2 regions of the Streptomyces sp. Tu 3180 genome follow, and region 1 is predicted to be linked to the other one. Evidence: riboswitches for the same ligand, from Rfam matches in the RefSeq annotation. Region 1 holds a riboswitch; the other holds the start of a gene.
The links. A riboswitch is a leader RNA that binds a small molecule or an ion and turns the genes downstream of it on or off. The one in region 1 is predicted to bind cyclic di-AMP.
Positions count from the first base shown of each region.

Region 2: another riboswitch for cyclic di-AMP. It lies ahead of GL259_RS16710 (transglycosylase family protein); the one in region 1 lies ahead of GL259_RS22830 (transglycosylase SLT domain-containing protein).

Region 1 covers NZ_WOXS01000002.1:4,849,016-4,853,597, forward strand. Annotated here, with positions in the region: gene GL259_RS22825 (HAD family hydrolase) at 147-1,019, shown strand; gene GL259_RS22830 (transglycosylase SLT domain-containing protein) at 983-1,471, opposite strand; cyclic di-AMP (ydaO/yuaA leader) riboswitch at 1,477-1,647, opposite strand; gene GL259_RS22835 (polyprenyl synthetase family protein) at 2,253-3,263, shown strand; gene GL259_RS22840 (sigma-E factor regulatory protein RseB domain-containing protein) at 3,570-4,582, shown strand, end outside.
Region 2 covers NZ_WOXS01000002.1:3,538,094-3,542,675, reverse strand. Annotated here, with positions in the region: gene GL259_RS16720 (cytochrome P450) at 1-781, shown strand, start outside; gene GL259_RS16715 (transglycosylase family protein) at 989-1,987, shown strand; cyclic di-AMP (ydaO/yuaA leader) riboswitch at 2,193-2,362, shown strand; gene GL259_RS16710 (transglycosylase family protein) at 2,367-3,098, shown strand; gene eno (phosphopyruvate hydratase) at 3,375-4,582, shown strand, end outside.

The DNA.
Region 1 (4,582 bases):
TCCCCCCTGGACACTTGGAAGGTACCGCCCGAGAGCGCATGGACGGTAGAGAGCGGAGCATGTTGTTGCCAAACGGGCAGAGGCCCTCAACCGGTCGGTACCCGGCGCGGTGAGGAGGACCGGCTCGTTGTCCGTATTCTCTGATCATGGCCGCACCCACCGCATTCTCACTCATCGCCACCGACCTGGACGGGACGCTGCTGCGCGGCGACGACACCCTCTCCGACCGGTCCCTCGCCGCGCTCGCGCGCGTGGAGCGGGCCGGTGCCCGGCACCTCGTGGTGACGGGACGCCCGGCCCCCAGGGTGCGGCCGCTCCTGGACGACCTCGGCGGCACGGGGCTCGCGGTGTGCGGGCAGGGCGCGCAGGTGTACGACGCCGGCGCGGACCGGCTGCTGTGGTCCGTCACGCTGGACCGGGAACTGGCGGAGACCGCGCTCGGCAAGATCGAGGCCGAGGTGGGCGAGGTGTACGCCGCGGTCGACCAGGACGGCGTCGACGGGCTGACCCTGATCGAGCCCGGCTACCTGATGCCGCACCCCACCCTCCCCGCCGTGCGGGTCGAGCGGCGCGGTGACCTGTGGGACCGGCCGATCAGCAAGGTGCTGCTGCGCCACCCGGAGCTGTCGGACGACGCCCTGGCGGCGGCGGCCCGTTCGGTGGTCGGTTCGCTGGCCACGGTCACCATGTCGGGGCCGGGGACCGTGGAGCTCCAGCCGTGCGGGGTCACCAAGGCGACCGGGCTGGCGCTGGCCGCCGAACACCTGGGGCTGGGCCCGGAGCGGACCCTCGCCTTCGGTGACATGCCGAACGACATCCCGATGTTCGACTGGGCCGCGCACGGCGTCGCCATGGCCAACGCCCATCCCGAGCTGAAGGCGGTGGCCGACGAGGTCACCACGTCGAACGAGGACGACGGCGTGGCCGTCGTCCTCGAGCGACTGTTCGGCGGGGCGGCCGTGCTGGGCCGTCAGCGGACGGCTCAGTACGCGCCGAAGACGTTGTCGATCGAGCCGTAGCGGTCGGCGGCGTAGTTGCAGGCCGCCGTGATGTTCGCGACCGGGTCGAACGGGTCGAAGGCGGTGCCGGGCACGTGGTACGCCTGGAAGGTCGGGTCGATGACCTGCAGCAGGCCCTTCGACGGGGTGCCCGCGGCGGCGTTGGAGTCCCAGTTGTTGACGGCGGCCGGGTTGCCGGAGGACTCGCGCATGACGTTGCGGTGGATGCCCTCGTAGGAGCCCGGGATGCCGTGCTGCGCCATGACCGACAGCGACTCGCGGATCCAGCCGTCGAGGTTGTCCGGGTAGGTCGTCGTGGAGGCGGCGGCCGTGGTGGACGGCGTGGTGGCCGCGGAGGCGCTGGTCGCGCCGAACAGCGGGAGGGCGACCACGGCGACACCGGTGCCGGCGACGGCGAGGGAGCGGGCGAGGCGGCGGCCGCCGAAGCGGCGGGGCTGACCGGATGCAGGCATGTCTGGGTTCCTCTCCTACGCCTGCGAGGTGAGCTGTCGGGTTCGGGCGGGAGAGTGCCCGGCCGTGCCCCTGCGGGCACGGCTTCACCCCGAGCCGTTCCGGCGTGTGGCCGGCCCGGCGACTTACCTGGGTCCCCCGCTCCTGCCGTGCGTGAGTGAGTCGTCGTGGGTCGATGCGGGTGGCGGCAGGATTCGGCGTCCACCCGGCAGGCCGGGAACGTATGCGAGAGCACATGTCGGAAACAAGTGCAGCCGCCACAGATGGGGCCGTTTGATCTTGTCATGGGTGTTTTGGGGTGCTTGGTTCTTTGCGAGTGCCAAGGCTCAACTCGCCTGCGGGGAAAGGGAGAACGCCGGTGCGCCGGAGCGGCGGGCGGGCGGGCGGCGCGTGACCGACCTCACTGGCCGTGCGTTCGGTCCGCATTTCACGCCAAAGGGAATCCGATTGACAATTACCGCGAATCGGACAGTGGGACGACAGGATGGTCGGGATGGCGAGTGCGGCGAGGTGCGATCCGGGGGGTGCGGCCCCGCAGGTGTGGATCGTCACACCCCGGAAAACCGATGGATGTCTGTTGTCGTCGAACGATCAGAAACCGACGGCTCCGATCTCGCGCCGTCCGACTCGAGGGCGCCTCCAGGTCGAGCGAAGTTCGAGACCGGGAGACCCGGGCGCTGACGGTGATCGAAACGTGACCGGATACGCTGACTCGAGTGAGGGCAGCGACCTATCGACAAACCGTGTAACCGCCACCAGACACCAGCAGACAGGAGACCCCTCGTGACCGTCGTCGGGCCGTTCGGGCTGAGCGTGCGGGACCAGGCTCTGGAAGCCGATGTCCAGGCCGGATTGACGGCTGTCGAGGAGGGGCTGCTCGAGGCCACCAAGAGCGAGGTGCCCTTCATCACGGGGGCCGCCCAGCATCTGGTGCGGGCCGGCGGCAAGCGGTTCCGCCCGCTGCTCGTGATGCTCTCCGCCCAGTTCGGCGACCCCTACGCGCCCGGTGTCGTGCCGTCGGCCGTGGTCGTGGAGCTGACCCACCTGGCCACGCTGTACCACGACGACGTCATGGACGAGGCCGAGGTGCGGCGCGGCGTGGCCAGTGCGAACACCCGCTGGGGCAACTCCGTCGCGGTCCTCACCGGCGACTTCCTCTTCGCGCGGGCCTCGCACATCCTGGCCGACCTCGGCCCGGAGGCGGTGCGGGTGCAGGCCGAGGCGTTCGAGCGGCTGGTCACCGGGCAGATCCTGGAGACCGCGGGGCCGCAGGACGGCCGGGACCCGGTCGAGCACTACCTGGACGTGCTCGGCGGCAAGACCGGCTCGCTGGTCGCGGTCTCCTGCCGGTTCGGCGCGATGATGTCCGGCGCCGACGAAACGGTCGTGCACGTGCTCACCCAGTACGGCGAGCGGCTCGGCGTCGCCTTCCAGCTCGCCGACGACGTCCTGGACATCGCCTCCGACTCCCACGAGTCCGGCAAGACCCCCGGCACGGACCTGCGCGAGGGCATCGCCACGCTGCCCGTGCTGCGGCTGCGCGAGCGGGCGGCCCGGCTGGGGCTGGCCGAGGACATCGCCCTGTGCGAGCTGCTCGACTCCGACCTCACCGACGACGCCCGGCACGCCGAGGCGCTGCGGCTGCTGCGCGCCCACCCCGCCCTGGAGCAGGCCCGCCGGGACACCGTGCGCTACGCCGAGGAGGCCCGCTCGGCCCTGGCCCCGCTGCCGGAGTGCGACGCGAAGGCGGCGCTGGTGGAGCTGTGCGACGCGGTGGTGCACCGGGCGGGCTGAGCCGCCCGGCCCGTACGCACGCCGCGTCCCCTCCGGGCCGGCCGCGTCCCCTCGGGGCCCCGGCCGCACCGTTACTGGTCGGCCGCACCCCTACTGGTCGGGGGAGGAAAACACCGGTCGTGTCATACCGCAGCAGTACGCGGAGTTGAGCCCGCGGTCTGACGCATCCCTCCGCCGGTTTTGGTCAGATGGAGCACGACGGACATCACCACTCCTCACCGATTCGGGTGAGAATGGCGGCTCAGGGGGAGACTGGTGCGAGGACACGAGACGGAAGCCGCCGCCGACCACGGAGGTAGGGCACACATGGCACCGTACGCATCCGACGACATGACGGCCCCGGGAGAGGCCGACGGGCCGCGCGCGAGGCGGCGCAGGGCCGCGCGGTACGTCGTCCCGGTCACGGTGATGGGAGTGGCGGCCGCGACCATCGGGCTCGTCCCCGCGATCGCCGACTCCGGCGACCCGGACCTGCCGGAGATCACGGCGGCTCAGCTCATCGAGAAGATCGCGCAGTCGGACGTCGAGCAGCTCTCCGGCACCGTGAAGATCACCACCGACCTCGGCCTGCCGGACCTCGGCGGCCTGGAGAGCGGCCTCGCCTCCGGCGCGACGGAGCGGGGCGGGGACGGCGGCTCCTCGGCCGACCCGTCCGCCAAGCTCACCGAGCTGGCCTCCGGCACGCACACCCTGCGCGTCGCGACCGACGGCCCGGACCGGCAGAAGCTGTCGCTCCTGGAGAACGCCGCCGAGTACAGCCTGATCCACAACGGCGAGGACGTCTGGGGCTACGACAGCGAGTCCAACGAGGTCTACCACGGCACGGTCGACGCGTCCGGCGAGGACCGGGAGCAGCAGCCCCCGGCCACCCCCGAGGACTTCGCCGAGGAGGCGCTGAAGTCGGTCGACGACACCACGTCCGTGACCGTCGACGGCACCGCCCAGGTGGCCGGCCGGGACGCGTACAGGCTGGTCGTCAAGCCCAAGCAGTCCGGCTCCACGGTCGGCGCGATCAGCATCGCGGTCGACCACGAGACGGGCATGCCGCTGAAGTTCACGCTCACCCCGGCGAGCGGCGGCGCCGCCGTCGTGGACGTCGGCTTCACCCAGGTCGACTTCGACAAGCCGGCCGCCTCCACGTTCGAGTTCACCCCGCCCGAGGGCGCCGAGGTGACCGAGGAGGGGGAACCGGACCGGGCCCGCGAGCACTCCGGGAAGCCCGAGGGCGCCCCGAAGTCCGGGGAGGACCTGGCCGAGGGCCTCGGCGGACCGAAGATGCTCGGCGAGGGCTGGAACTCCGTCGCCGTCTTCGACACCGG
Region 2 (4,582 bases), 1.3 Mb from region 1:
CCCCCGGGAGGACCAGGACGACTTCCGGGACTGGGCGGGCATGATGATCCGTCACCAGGGCGGCCCGAGGGGCGGGGTGGCGCGGTCCGTGAAGAAGATGCGCGGCTACCTCGCCGACCTCATCCACCGCAAGCGCGAGGCCCTGCCCGCCGAGCCCGCCCCCGGCGAGGACCTCATCTCCGGGCTCATCCGCGCCTCCGACCACGGTGAGCACCTCACCGAGAACGAGGCCGCCGCGATGGCGTTCATCCTGCTGTTCGCCGGTTTCGAGACCACCGTCAACCTCATCGGCAACGGCACCTACGCCCTGCTCACCCATCCCGGGCAGCGCGACCGCCTGCAGAGGTCGCTGGCCGCCGGGGAACGCGCGCTGCTGGAGACCGGTGTCGAGGAACTGCTGCGCTACGACGGCCCGGTGGAGCTCGCCACCTGGCGGTTCGCCACCGAGCCGGTCACCATCGGCGGGCAGCGCGTCGCGGCCGGCGACCCGGTCCTCGTCGTCCTGGCCGCCGCGGACCGGGACCCGGAACGGTTCGCCGACCCGGACGTGCTCGACCTCGGCCGGCGCGACAACCAGCACCTGGGGTACGGCCACGGCATCCACTACTGCCTGGGCGCGCCGCTGGCCCGTCTGGAGGGCCAGACCGCGCTCGCCACGCTGCTGACCCGCCTGCCGGACCTCCGGCTCGCGGTGGACCCCGCCGAACTGCGCTGGCGCGGCGGGCTCATCATGCGCGGACTGCGCACCCTGCCGGTGGAGTTCACCCCACCGGCGGCCTGACGAGGGAACCCCGGTTTCCGCGTCTCCTTCCCCGGGCCCGTGCGGACCAGCGCAAACATGACACGCGCTCATTTCTGTGATCTTCACGTGATCTGCGCGGCATGAACTTGTGACAAGTGATCGTCTGCCGATACGTTCACCCATCAAGCGCGGCACCTCCGCTTCATCCGCCGCGCCGGCAACTGCTGTCTTGCGAAAGGTCTCCGCATGCTCTCCGGGAACGGTCGGCACCGCCGCCCCCGCCAGGCTCCGGCACTCCTCGTCGCGGCCGGAGTGACCGGCTCCGCCATCGCGATCCCGCTCCTCGGGGCCGGCAGCGCCAGCGCGGCCGACGGCGCGACCTGGGACCGGGTCGCGGAGTGCGAGAGCGGTGGCTCCTGGAGCCAGAACACCGGCAACGGCTACTACGGCGGCCTGCAGTTGACGCAGGACGACTGGGAGAACTACGGCGGACTCGACTACGCGCCGAGCCCCGACCAGGCCAGTCGCGGCCAGCAGATAGCCGTGGCCGAGAGAATCCTCGCCGACCAGGGGGTCGGTGCGTGGCGCACCTGCGGACTGACGGCGGGCCTGCAGCAGGGCTCCGCGTCGGCCGGCGTCGACACGGGCGTGGCGGAGGACTCCACGCCGGGCGGATCCGGCTCCTCCGAGCCGTCCGGCTCGCCCGACGCGCCGGACGCGTCCGGGACTCCGGACTCCGACGAGCCGTCCGCTTCCGCCTCCTCCTCGCCGTCGTCCGGCCCGTCGGCGAGCGCGAAGGACACGGACGACGAATCACCCAAGTCGGACAAGTCCGGCAAGTCCGCTGGTTCGGACGCCGGGTCCGGCGCCTCCCCCTCCGCCCCGGCCGCGCCGAAAAGTGACGAGTCGGACAAGTCCGGGCAGATCGACGGTTCTTCGGCGCTCACGGACAGCGGGGCCGGCCGCCACCGCGGCGCCAGCGCCGAGGAGGGCGAGGGCGAGGACCGCACCGCCGAGGCGTCCGGCCGGCACGCCTCGCGCGGCGCCGACGCCCCCCGCGACACCGCGGACGGGTCCTACACCGTGCGCTCCGGCGACAGTCTCTGGTCCATCGCCGACTCCCTTGAGCTCGATGGCGGATGGCGTGCGCTCTACGCGGAGAACGAGCAGGCCGTCGGTGCCGACCCGGACCTCATCCTGCCCGGTCAGAAGCTCGAGGTCGGGGTCGAGCCGGGCAGGGAGTGACGCCCGAAGGGGCGGGCGGACGGCGACAGTTGACGTCACGTTTCGTGCTGAATGTCCGTTTTGCAGACGGTGAGAGATAGGTCTCAGAGGCCCTGATCGTCTTTGAAATTCCGCCGATCGCGTGTCTACGGTCGTGACCGCTCGCCACCGCGGGCCCCGGCTGCCGCCACGCCGAATCCTGCCAGTGGCAGCACGGGAACAGTCGTCGCGTCATGCGCCGCAGGCAGGAGCGGGGGACCCAAGGTAGGCGCCGGATCAGGGCGGTTGACGCCGGATCCGGCTCGGGGTGAAGCCGCGTCCCGTGAGGGGCGCGGCCGGGCAACTCAACCGGCCCGAACCCGACAGCTCACCTCGTAGGCGTCGGTGAGGGGATCCATCCATGCTGTTCTCCGGCAAGGGCAAGCACCGTCGTCCGTCCAAGGCCACCCGCGCCATCGCCGTCGTCGGCGTCGCCGGCGCCGCCGTCGCCGCCCCGCTGGTGGCGTCCGGCACGGCCTCCGCCGCCACCGCCTCCGAGTGGGACGCCGTCGCCCAGTGCGAGTCCGGCGGCAACTGGTCCATCAACACCGGCAACGGCTACTACGGCGGTCTGCAGTTCTCCGCCTCCACCTGGGCCGCGTACGGCGGCACGCAGTACGCCGCCACCGCCGACCAGGCCAGCAAGGCCCAGCAGATCGAGATCGCCGAGAAGGTCCTCGCGGGCCAGGGCAAGGGCGCCTGGCCGGTCTGCGGCGTGAACCTGTCGAACGCCCCCTACGGCGGCGGCTCCGCCCAGACCCAGGACGGCGGCTCCTCGCAGGGCTCGCAGGGCCAGGGTCAGACCGCCCAGGGTCAGGAGCAGGGCGCCGGCTCCGCCGAGACCCGTGGGACCGGGCAGAAGGCCTCCCGCTCCGCCGAGCGCCCGGCCGCGAAGAAGACCGTCACCACTCCGACCGGCGAGAAGGTCGCCAAGGGCGACGGCGAGTACAAGGTCGTCAAGGGCGACACCCTGAGCTCCATCGCCCAGGAGCACGACGTCGAGGGCGGCTGGGCGAAGCTGTTCGAGCTCAACGACGACATCGTCGAGGACGCCGACCTCATCTACCCGGGCCAGCAGCTGCACCTGAAGTAAGGACAGCGGCCTCCGGCCCCTCCCCGTCCCCACGGGCTCCCCGCCCCGGTGCGTGTTCCCCCGTACGCACCGGGGCGGGGTTTTTCACGGGCTCCGCCGGGTCACGGTTTCCGCCGGGTTTCCGGGAACGGCTTTGTTCCGTGCGGAAACAATCTAAGCTCGCTCCTGTCCACGACACGGGCGACCGGATGCCGATCGCCCGGAGCCGGTTAGGCTCGGACTCGCAGGGCCTGAGTGGCCCCGCTCACCCGCGTCACATCCAAGAAGGAGATGCTCGTGCCGTCCATCGACGTCGTCGTAGCCCGGGAAATCCTGGACTCCCGAGGCAACCCCACGGTCGAGGTCGAGGTCGGCCTCGACGACGGCAGCACGGGTCGTGCCGCCGTCCCGTCCGGCGCCTCCACCGGCGCCTTCGAGGCCATCGAACTCCGTGACGGCGATGCCAACCGTTACCTGGGCAAGGGCGTCGAGAAGGCCGTCCTGGCCGTCATCGAGCAGATCGGCCCGGAGCTCGTCGGCTACGACGCCACCGAGCAGCGCCTGATCGACCAGGCGATGTTCGACCTGGACGCCACCGACAACAAGGGCTCGCTCGGCGCCAACGCCATCCTCGGTGTCTCGCTCGCCGTCGCCCACGCCGCCTCCGAGGCCTCCGACCTGCCGCTCTTCCGCTACCTGGGCGGCCCGAACGCGCACCTGCTGCCGGTGCCGATGATGAACATCCTGAACGGCGGCTCGCACGCCGACTCCAACGTGGACATCCAGGAGTTCATGATCGCCCCGATCGGCGCGGAGACCTTCTCCGAGGCCCTGCGCTGGGGCGCCGAGGTCTACCACACCCTGAAGAAGGTCCTGAAGAGCAAGGGCCTGGCCACCGGCCTCGGCGACGAGGGCGGCTTCGCCCCGAACCTCGGCTCCAACCGGGAGGCCCTCGACCTCATCCTCGAGGCCATCAAGGAGGCCGGCTACACCCCCGGCGAGCAGATCGCCCTCGCCCTCGACGTCGCCGCCTCCGAGTTCTACAAGGACGGCTCCTACGTCTTCGAGGGCAAGGAGCGCTCCGCCGCCGAGATGACCGAGTACTACGCCGAGCTCGTCGAGGCGTACCCGCTCGTCTCCATCGAGGACCCGCTGTTCGAGGACGACTGGGAGGGCTGGAAGACCATCACCGCCAAGCTCGGCGACAAGGTCCAGCTCGTCGGCGACGACCTGTTCGTCACCAATCCGGAGCGCCTGGCCCGCGGCATCGAGGAGGGCGCCGCCAACGCCCTGCTGGTCAAGGTCAACCAGATCGGCTCGCTGACCGAGACCCTGGACGCCGTCGAGCTGGCCCAGCGCAACGGCTTCAAGTGCATGATGTCCCACCGCTCCGGCGAGACCGAGGACGTCACCATCGCCGACCTGGCCGTCGCCACCAACTGCGGCCAGATCAAGACCGGCGCCCCGGCCCGCTCCGAGCGCGTCGCCAAGTACAACCAGCTGCT